2 regions of the Neorhizobium sp. LMR1-1-1.1 genome follow, and region 1 is predicted to be linked to the other one. Evidence: riboswitches for the same ligand, from Rfam matches in the RefSeq annotation. Region 1 holds a riboswitch; the other holds the start of a gene.
The links. A riboswitch is a leader RNA that binds a small molecule or an ion and turns the genes downstream of it on or off. The one in region 1 is predicted to bind S-adenosylmethionine.

Region 2: it holds a riboswitch for S-adenosylmethionine, as region 1 does, so the genes downstream of both, MRBLMR1_RS15200 (O-succinylhomoserine sulfhydrylase) here and metA (homoserine O-acetyltransferase MetA) in region 1, are expected to answer to the same signal.

What each region holds. Positions count from the first base shown of each region.
Region 1 is NZ_JBEGHE010000058.1:120,480-125,788, forward strand. Features, by position in the region: gene MRBLMR1_RS25780 (ABC-F family ATP-binding cassette domain-containing protein) at 123-1,949, opposite strand; gene MRBLMR1_RS25785 (thiamine diphosphokinase) at 1,959-2,615, opposite strand; SAM riboswitch at 2,739-2,816, shown strand; gene metA (homoserine O-acetyltransferase MetA) at 2,879-3,799, shown strand; gene MRBLMR1_RS25795 (aldose epimerase family protein) at 3,918-4,940, shown strand; gene MRBLMR1_RS25800 (hypothetical protein) at 5,070-5,306, opposite strand.
Region 2 is NZ_JBEGHE010000025.1:415,471-420,779, forward strand. Features, by position in the region: gene apaG (Co2+/Mg2+ efflux facilitator ApaG/CorD) at 1-390, opposite strand, end outside; gene MRBLMR1_RS15200 (O-succinylhomoserine sulfhydrylase) at 610-1,788, opposite strand; SAM riboswitch at 1,836-1,913, opposite strand; gene MRBLMR1_RS15205 (2'-deoxycytidine 5'-triphosphate deaminase) at 1,991-3,082, shown strand; tRNA gene MRBLMR1_RS15210 (tRNA-Gly) at 3,202-3,275, shown strand; gene MRBLMR1_RS15215 (hypothetical protein) at 3,402-3,554, opposite strand; gene MRBLMR1_RS15220 (Crp/Fnr family transcriptional regulator) at 3,726-4,457, shown strand; gene MRBLMR1_RS15225 (KTSC domain-containing protein) at 4,541-4,792, opposite strand; gene MRBLMR1_RS15230 (glycoside hydrolase family 5 protein) at 5,096-5,309, shown strand, end outside.

The DNA of each region.
Region 1 (5,309 bases):
ACCTGACACGCACCAAACGCGATGAATGTCTGGATTGTTCCGGGGCGAGACACTGATTTTCTTGATTAAATATTTGTTAAGGCTAACAAATATTTAATTTTCGGATGCCTGTCGCATCGTGCTCAACCCTCGATTTCCTCGCGCAACATTTCCAGCTCCAGCCATTCCTCCTCCATTTGGGTCAGCTTTTCGCGCAGCTTTTCCATCTCGGCAGCCAACTTGTTGAAGCTTGCCGGGTCCTTGGTGAAGAGGTTGGGATCGGCCATCTTCTTTTCTCGCAGAGCGATCTCGGCTTCGGCCTTTTCCATTTCCTTGGGAATATTCTCCAGCGCGAACTTCTGCTTGTAGGAGAGCTTTCCCTTGGCTCTGGGTGCGTCGGAGGAAGAGGCTGCGTTTTCGGCCTTCGGCTTTTCGGCTGCTTTCTCCGCCTTTTTCCGCTCTTCCTGCGCGCCCTTGCGCTGCGCCAGCATGTCGGTGTAGCCGCCGGCATATTCGATCCAGCGGCCATCGGGCGCATCCGGGGTGGCCGGGGCGATAGTCGAGGTCACGGTCCGGTCGAGGAAGTCACGGTCGTGGCTGACGAGGATGACGGTGCCGTTATAGCCAGCGACGATTTCCTGCAGCAGGTCCAGCGTCTCGATGTCGAGATCATTGGTCGGTTCGTCGAGGATCAAGAGGTTCGAAGGCCTTGCCAGCATGCGGGCCAGCATCAGACGGGCGCGCTCGCCACCCGACAGGTTCTTGATCGGCGTGCGGATCTGTTCAGGCTGGAACAGGAAATCCTTCATGTAACCGGCAACATGGCGCTGTTCGCCGTTGACCAGCAGGGTCTCGCCGCGACCATCGGTCAGATAATGGGACAGGGTATCCTCGGGATCGAGGTCCTCGCGCTTCTGGTCGAGGGTTGCGATTTCCAGGTTCGTGCCGAGCTTGACCCAGCCGCTGTCGGGCTCCAGCTGGCCGGTCAGCATCTTCAGGAGCGTTGTCTTGCCGGCGCCGTTCGGGCCGACCAGACCGATGCGGTCACCGCGATGCACGCGGATGGAGAAGGGCGCCACGATTGTGCGCTCCTCGTATGCCTTTGTGATGTTTTCGGCTTCAACGACCAGCTTGCCGGACTCGCGACCCTCGGCAACCGAGGCCTGAACGCTGCCCTGCGGTCCGTTATGGCCGCGATAGGCGGCGCGCATTGCCTGCAATTCGCCAACACGGCGCATGTTGCGCTTGCGTCGTGCGGTAACGCCGTAGCGCATCCAGTGCTCTTCGCGCTCGATCGCCTTGCCGAGCTTGTGCTGTTCGATCTCTTCCTCTTCGAGAACCTGATCACGCCAGGCTTCGAAATGGCCGAAGCCGCGAGACAGCCTTCGGGCGGTGCCGCGATCGATCCAGACCGTGGCGTTGGAGACCTTTTCAAGAAAACGACGGTCGTGGCTGATGACGACAAGTGCGCTGCGCGTCTTGCGCAACTCGTCTTCCAGCCATTCGATGGTCGGCAGGTCGAGATGGTTGGTCGGTTCGTCGAGCAGAAGGATATCGGGTTCCGGTGCCATGACACGGGCAAGTGCTGCACGGCGCGCTTCGCCGCCGGACAGCCGGTTCGGATCTTCTTCGCCGGTCAGGCCCAGATGTTCGAGCAGATAGGTGACACGATAGGGATCGTCGCCCGGACCGAGGCCCGCTTCGGCATAGGCCTGCACGGTCGAATACCCGGCGAAATCGGGAGCCTGTTCGAGATAACGGATCGTCGCAGATGGATGACGGAAAACTTCGCCCGACTGCGCCTCGACCATGCCGGCCGCGATCTTCATAAGTGTCGACTTGCCAGAGCCGTTGCGGCCGACGAGGCAGATGCGGTCACCCGGTTCCACCTGCAGGCCTGCGCCGTTCAGCAACGGCGCGCCGCCGAAGCTCAGGAAGATGTCGTCAAGCTTGAGAATGGGAGGTGCCATGAGGACCGTTTATGCTCCGGAAAAATCGTGGGGACGGGCAAGGATCATCGCCTTGCCGCTCTTTAGATGGAATTCGACCGGCCCTTCCGCAACATTCGAAACCGTGCGGGATGAACCGAAAGGCAGCGAGAAATCCTTTAAGGGATATCTTGCGCCCAAAATGTCGAGGCCCGACAGGGCGGAAAAGCCGAGGACGGAAAACAGCGCGTCCTTGGGGAGGTCGATCGCTTTTTTGCCCGGCAGAAAGGGAATGGCCTCTTCATCACCCGAGGCGAGAAGTATGTCGAAGCCGCGTTCGGCAAGGCTCATGGCAAGCAGAAGATGCTGCAGCGCGTGGTCGGAACGCTCGCCGCCAAGTGCGCCGATCAGGATCAGACGCTTTGCGCCGCGTTCGATCGCCTCGGCCGTGGCAATCTCGCCATCGGTCTCGTTCTTAGCCAGTGGATAAGTCTTTCGCTCCACCTCGGGAAAACGGGCGATCAGGTCTTCGTCGGAAGAGTCGAAGTCGCCGACCCAGAGTTCCGGTATCACACCAAGCCCGGCCGCGTGGCGCATGCCACTATCTGCGGCAATCACACGGCTTCCCGCGATCGCATGTCTGACGCGATCGGTGACGACAAGATTGCCGCCAAGCAGGATTGTGAAGGTCGAATTGGCCATGGGCATTGCCCATAGCGCAAAGGGTAGCGGAAGGGAAACAGTGCATATGCCTATTTCGGTCGCGCCATGGTGGCGTCAGGTCAAATTTGCTCCCATTGACGGAGGCTCTCGCAAGGATTATCTGATAAACCGAACTTCCGTGGTGATTTGGCCGGCCGGCTTGCAGCCACGTTAAAAAAGTCGCTAAAGGGCCGCGAGAAGTTAGACTTCACTTCCCACGGGCCGGTTGCGATTTTTCGTTGCCGGCTTTTTGTTTGTGGGGCCTTACTATGCCGATCAAGATTCCCGATACGCTTCCAGCGTTTACCACCCTCGTTTCCGAGGGCGTGCGCGTCATGACCGAAACGGTCGCCGTGCGCCAGGACATTCGTCCGCTGCAGATCGGACTTCTCAACCTTATGCCGAACAAGATCAAGACCGAGGTGCAGATGGCGCGCCTGGTCGGCGCTTCGCCGCTGCAGGTGGAGTTTTCGCTGATAAGGCTCGGCACGCACAAGGCGAAGAATACGTCCGAGGAACATCTGCTCTCCTTCTATCACACCTGGGAAGAGGTGAAGGACCGCAAGTTCGACGGGTTCATCATCACCGGCGCGCCGGTGGAGCAGATGGACTACGAGGATGTGAGCTATTGGGACGAGATGCGCCAGATTTTTGACTGGACGACGACCAATGTGCATTCGACGATGAATGTCTGCTGGGGCGCGATGGCGGCGATCTACCATTTTCACGACGTGCCGAAACATGCACTCACTGAAAAGGCTTTCGGCGTTTACCGTCACCGCAATCTCGCGCCGGCCTCGGTTTATCTCAACGGCTTTTCCGATGATTTCCAGGTGCCGGTGTCACGTTGGACAGAGGTGCGTCGCGAGGATGTCGAGAAGAAGTCCGATCTGGAAATCCTGATGGAATCCGACGAGATGGGCCTTTGCCTCGTGCATGAGAAGAAAGGTAACCGTCTCTACATGTTCAACCACGTCGAATATGATTCCACCTCGCTGGCGGACGAATATTTTCGCGACGTGAATGCCGGTATCCCGATCAAGATGCCGCATGACTATTTTCCGCATAACGACGATACGCTGACGCCGCAGAACCGGTGGCGCAGTCATGCGCATCTTCTATTCGGAAACTGGATCAACGAGATGTACCAGACGACCCATTACGACATGGACAAGATTGGCACCGAATAGGCGCTTGGTGTGGCTTCTGGGGCGGCGTCGGGAAAAGACGCCGCGCGTCGCCGTTTCCCATTGCGGGACCTTGCCAAATCGCGCAGTTTGCCGCCGATAAAAACGGCGGAGGAAACTCATGGCAGGGCAGGCATTCGAGGTGTTCGGCACCACGCAGGACGGGGAGCCCGTCTATCGCGTCCAGATCAGCGGCGGCGGGCTGACTGCCAATGTAATGACCTGGGGTGCGGTCATTCAGGACCTGCGCCTTGAAGGGCATGATGCGCCTTTGGTGCTTGGTTTCGACGACTTCGCCTCCTATCCGGCATATTCACCCTATTTCGGTGCCACGCCTGGCCGTTGCGCCAACCGGATCGGCGATGGAAAATTCTCGATCGATGGCCGCGATTACCAGCTCGAACTGAACGAGCGCGGTGTCACGCATCTGCATGGCGGCTCGGACGGCATGGGAAAGCGCAACTGGACGATTGTCGAACATCAGTTCGACAGGGTGGTGCTTTCGATTACCGATGCCGATGGGCGCGCGGGTTATCCCGGCAATTGCACGGTGACCGCGACCTACCGGTTGAAGGCGGATGGCGTGCTCTCGGTCGTCTATGAAAGCCTGTCGGACCAGCCGACGCCTGCCAATGTCTGTCAGCACTCCTATTTCAATCTCGACGGCCGCGAAGACATTTTCGGCCACGAGATCATGATTGCCGCCGACAGGATAACGGATGTCGATGCAAGGCTGGTTCCGACCGGCAAGCTCAATGACCTGACCGGATCGCCCTTTGATCTCAGGCAGATGGGGCCGGTGCGGCGTGCGCTCGAGGATGGTCGCCAGGTGCCGTTTGACCACAATTACTGCCTGTCGAACGAGCGTGTTGCCAAACGCTCTGTGGCGCTGGTGCGCAGCCTTTATTCGGGTGTCTCAATGGAAGTGAGGACCACCGAGCCGGGCGTGCAGTTTTATGCCGGTGTGATGGTCAATGTGCCGGTGCCGGGCTTCGATGGCCGTAGATACGGAAACTATGCCGGCCTGTGCCTGGAAACGCAGGTCTGGCCGGATGCCGTCAATCATGCGAATTTCCCGAACGCGGTCTTACGTCCAGGCGAAGTGCTGCGTCAGGAAACGGATTACGTGTTTTCGAAGAGTTGAGGCGGTGGGGCGGCTTCTTGTGAAACTGAAATAGGGGCGTGTCGCCTGCTCGGTTCACCGCAAGACCGTTAGCCGCTTTCAGCCGCGTTGCGCTCCCTGTTTGCGGGCAGCACACAGTGTCCCGGCGAATTAGGCGGCGATATCAGCCGTCTCACCGTGTTGGGCAATGAGACGCGGTGATGCCATGTCGCCGGTTTCCTCATCGACCATCACTGCATAAGCAGCTACACCCACGACACGCGATGCCATGGCAGCGGCAATCTTTTCTGCAGATACTGCGTTTGACGCCTGACGCATTTCGCCCGGCACGATATTGCCACGGTTCTTCTTGAATTGCAGGACGATAAATTTTTCCGCGTGGGCCATTTG
Region 2 (5,309 bases), on a different contig from region 1:
ATTCAGCACCCGGTTCAGCCCGGGTGAATCCAGCGAGAAGGCGGGGATGTCGACCTTGAAGACCTCGCCTTCTTCCGTCTGCATGTCGTAATAGCCGAACATCATGCCGGATGGCGTGTCCAGTGGGCAGCCCGATGAATATTCATAGCTGTCGCCCGGCTGCAGGCGCGGCTGTTCTCCGACGACGCCAAGCCCGTCCACTTCGTCGACCAGACCGTTCTGGTCGGTAATATGCCAGTAGCGGTGAACCAGCTTTACCGTATGGATCGAGTGGTTCTCGATAACAATGCGATAGCCCCAGACATAGCGGCTCTCTTCCGGACTGGACTGCTCCTCCAGATAGAACGGCTCGACGGCAACTTCTATGTCTCTTGTCCGGGCGCGATACATGGACAAATACCTCAAAACTACAGCGCCGGATATCGTTTCTTGCACGTCAACCACGCCGTAGAACATGGAATCTACATCCCCGCATATCGTACACACGGCATCGAACGTCAAGAAAACTCGCGGTTTACGCGAGAAACTGTGATCTGTTCTTGGAATTAGGGATAACTGATATGGTGAATCCGAAAACCGGATTCACCATATCGACGGGCCGAAAAGACCTCAGATAGAAGTCAGAGCCTTGGCAAAATCTTCAAGCAGATCTTCGCCGTCCTCGATGCCGGCCGAGAAGCGCACGGTGCCGGGCGAAATGCCAAGCTCTGCACGCGCCTCGTCGGTGAGGTTCTTGTGCGTCGTTGTTGCTGGATGCGTGATCAGGCTGCGGGTGTCGCCGAGATTGTTGGAGATGGTCACCACGTCCAGCGCGTTCTGCAGCTTGAAGGCAGCTTCCTTGCCGCCCTTCAGCTCGAAGCAGACCAGCGTCGATCCGCCGCTCATCTGCTTGGCGATGATGTCGGCCTGCGGATGGTCCTTGCGGCCCGGATAGATGACTTTGGCGACATGCTTGTGCTCTGCCAGGAAGTCGGCGATCTTCGAGGCGTTGTCCGTCTGCGCCTTGACGCGGATCGGTAGTGTCTCAAGTCCCTTGATCAGCGTCCAGGCGGTAAACGGCGACATGGCCGGGCCTGTGTGGCGATAATAATCCTGCAGATGCTCGTCCACCCATTCCTTGTCTGAGAGGATCACACCGGCAAGGCTGCGGCCCTGGCCGTCGATATGCTTGGTGGCCGAATAGACGACGATGTGGGCGCCGAGTTCCAGCGGCTTCTGGAAAAGCGGGGTCGCAAACACGTTGTCGACCACCACCTTTGCGCCGATCTGGTTGGCAAGCTTTGCTACGCCGGCAATGTCGACGATCTCGAGCGTCGGGTTGGTCGGGCTTTCGAGGAAGAACACCTTGGTATTCTTCTGGATCGCTTTCTCCCAATTGGCGAGATCGCGGCCGTCGATGAGCGTGCATTCGATGCCGTAGCGCGGTGCGAGCGTCTCGACCACCCAGCGGCACGAGCCGAACAGCGCGCGGGCTGCAACGATATGATCGCCGGCCTTCAGCTGGCAGAGCAGGGCGGCGGAAACGGCGGCCATGCCGGATGCCGTGGCGCGGGCTTCTTCCGCACCTTCCAGCGCACACATGCGCTTTTCAAACATGTCATTGGTCGGGCTGCCGTAGCGGGCGTAAATGTAACCTTCGGTCTCGCCCTTGAAGCGCGCTTCCGCGGCTTCCGAACTGTCGTAGGCAAAGCCCTGGGTGAGATAGATCGCTTCAGACATTTCGCCATATTGCGAACGCAGCGTACCGCCGTGGACGAGTGTAGTTGCCGGGCGCCATTTGTTTGTCATGCTAGTCCTCAATCCAAAACAAAAAAAACCGGCCGCGAAAGCAGACCGGTTTTAGCAACCCGGTCTTTTTAGCCACTTGTTTAACGTGGCTGCAAGCCGACCGGCAAATCACCACGGGATAAAGCTGGCTTACGCCTCGCATTCGCTTGCGTCAATGCCCTGCATTTGGTTTTGTCACCGCCAAATTTTGAAAGAAACGATCATGGCTCGCGACACGGGAATTCTGGCGGACCGCGCAATTGCGGCGCTCTTCGAAACGGGACGGCTGGTCTCCGAACGGGATCTCGACCGCGATCAGATTCAGCCGGCCAGCTTGGACCTTCGTCTGGGTGCCAAGGCATTTCGCGTGCGCGCCTCCTTCATGCCAGGTCCAAACAGCCTCGTTTCCGATAAGCTCGACCGGTTGAAGCTGCATGTTGTCGATCTGTCGGAGGGCGCGGTTCTGGAAACCGGCTGCGTCTATATCGTGCCGCTGATGGAAAGCCTCGATCTGCCGGCAAATATGTCGGCGTCGGCAAATCCGAAATCCTCGACCGGCCGTCTCGATATCTTCACCCGCGTCATCACTGATCATGCGCAGGAATTCGACAAGATCCCGGTCGGTTACCGCGGCCCGCTCTATCTCGAAATCTCGCCGCGCACTTTCCCGATCGTAGCCCGACAGGGTTCGCGCCTGTCGCAAATCCGCTTCCGCATCGGCAATGCCCTCCTGTCAGAACCTGAACTCTTGCATCTGCACGAGACCGAAACGCTGGTCGCATCCTCGACGCCGAACGTGTCCGGCGGCGGTATCGCGCTGTCGATCGATCTCAAGGGTGATGCGAATGGCCTGATCGGTTATCGTGGCAAGCATCACACGGCCGTAGTCGATGTCGACAAGAAGGCCCAGCACGATGTTTTCGATTTCTGGGAGCCGCTCTACAGCCGCGGCCGCAACGAGCTGATCCTCGATCCGGATGAGTTCTACATCCTCGTCTCCCGCGAGGCCGTGCATGTGCCGCCGCTTTATGCCGCCGAAATGACCCCTTTCGATCCGCTGGTCGGCGAATTCCGTGTCCATTATGCCGGCTTCTTCGATCCGGGCTTCGGACACGAAGCCGCAGGCGGACGAGGCAGCCGCGCCGTCCTGGAGGTCCGCAGCCACGAGGTGCCCTTCATCCTCGAAGACAGCCAGATCGTCGGACGCCTCGTCTACGAGCATATGCTGGAAGCTCCGCAAGGTCTCTATGGATCTGGTCTCGGCTCGAACTATCAGGCGCAGGGTCTGAAACTGTCGAAACATTTCCGCGGCTGAGCATCACGCTCGATCCCGGTTGGGCGTTTCGAACCGTATCTGCCCGACCAATCCCGATGCCGCAGGCAGCCCACCGCCCTTGACAGCCGCGATCCGTTGTTGGAAACCTGCAGGCGAAAGCGGGTGTAGCTCAATGGTAGAGCAGCAGCTTCCCAAGCTGAATACGAGGGTTCGATTCCCTTCACCCGCTCCAGCGACTTTTCCATCAGTGTTTATTAAAATGACAAAGTGCCTAGGAAGATAAGGTTAGGCACGCGCGTGCGTGTAGCTACGTGCAACGATGCGCGGTGACCGCCACTTTCGGTAAAGGCGGTGCGGTTTATTTGTCGCGGCCGGACCCCTTGCTGATCAGCTTATGCTCTTCTTCTTGGATGAGGTTTAAAAGCGTTTGCCGCTCCAGAGCGGTCCAGCTCCGTTCCTCCAGCAGCTTTTTATAGCGCTCGATATTCTTGCGCGCGATGAAATCCTCCAAGCATGGCTCCCTGCAATGGTTATCGCACTGCGTAAAATTCCATCCGCTTGTTCCTAATCAAAGAATCTGCCGATGGAGCGGGTCATAACTTGCAGCGATAGAGGTGCGACGCACTGACAAAAGTCAGTTTGAGAGCGACTTTTGTGCGACCACCTAGACTGTTAGGTTAAAATGAAATTCCGTGCCGCGCGAACCGATCAGCCGAGTTTGGCTCTTCGGGCTGAACATCCATGGCAGTCGAGTGACCAAAATGGATCGACTATCGAACTGCTACCTAGCGAGAGGACTGAGCTTCTGCTGCTTGGTGAACTTCTCACAGTAAAGGCTCACTCAGCTCCGATTTTCATGCAGGGCGAACGAGCAAAACATCTGTATTATCTGGATGAGGGAGTTGTTCAGGGAAGGCATACGATCCGTAACGGGGTTCGACAAAGCGTGGCGTTGTTTTGGCCCGGTGACTTCTTCGGTTTGCCTCGTGATGGCTGTTTTTTCAACTCGGCGGAAGCCGTAACCAATTGCACAGCGTATAAATTTCCCATCAAGGATTTGGAGAAGTATCTTCCACGCCGCCCTCGTATCCAGCAGAAATTGCTTTTAAAGGCCAGTCATGACATTCGGCTGGCTCAACGGCGGCTTGTTGTTATGGGAGCACTCGACGTTACACGACGGCTCGCGGTTTTTCTCGTCGACTGCTGCGGCCATGCTCAACATTTCGACGATGAAAATCAGGTGCTTACGGTACCAATATCCAGGCATGATATCGCTGACCACATCGGAACTTCAGCGGAGACCGTAACACGAGCGATGAAAACGTTGGAGAAGAAGGGCTTGGTGCGGCGAATTACACCGTGGCAGCTGGAACTCAGAATGTCCGAGCTGTTCGCTTTTTCTGGGCTAGACTGAAGGCTGTGGTCTCAGCGTTCCAGCACCGCAGCCGGATAAGGCCATCAACGACCACCCGTCTCGGTTGGTATGCCGGCTTGGTTTCAGGGCGCGGGATATCGATTACGAATCGCGCGCATGTAATAGTTGCCAGGCGAGCTTGCTTCACACAGATCGGCGATGACAACGGCGGGAACCTCGCAAAACTCGCGAACCTGCCCGTTGGACATGAATACCGTCATGCGGAACGACATTTCGTCATACTCGACGGAATCGATAAGCTTTGATCTGAGATGGATACGCATGAGTTCCCATCCTGTTTCGCCGGCCTCCCTGCATTGAAAATAGTCGGGCATGCCATCGAGTCAATAATGATGAATCCATCTACCAAGATGTTTGGCAGTTCTTGCATGTGTAGGCCTGCGATTGGGAAATGAAATTCAAGTAAAATAAAATGATTGTTGTGTTGCGGGTCTGGAAGATCATGATGACAATACGCGAGGCCGTTTCCATTGGTGTAGTGTATATATCGGAAATGTGAGCGGAAGTTTGGTTCGACTTTGATTTTTGAGAATGCGTGCGGCATCTTTCCCATATTGATGTGATGGATGACGCCAGACAATTCTGACGACGCACGTTATTTCGGGAAAAGGATTTCCATGCCGAAGTTTGCCGCATTCCTTGGTCTCCTCATCGCATTTTTGAGCTTCCCGGCATCCGCTTCTTCGACGAACCTCCTATTCGGGCGTGGCGTCAATCTCGTCGGGAATAACGGTTATTATACCCAGTCCACTACCTGGGCGACCGATGAGGGAATGAAATATTACCTGGGCAAGGGCATGCGTGTTTTCCGTCTGGTTTTCGCCTGGGAAT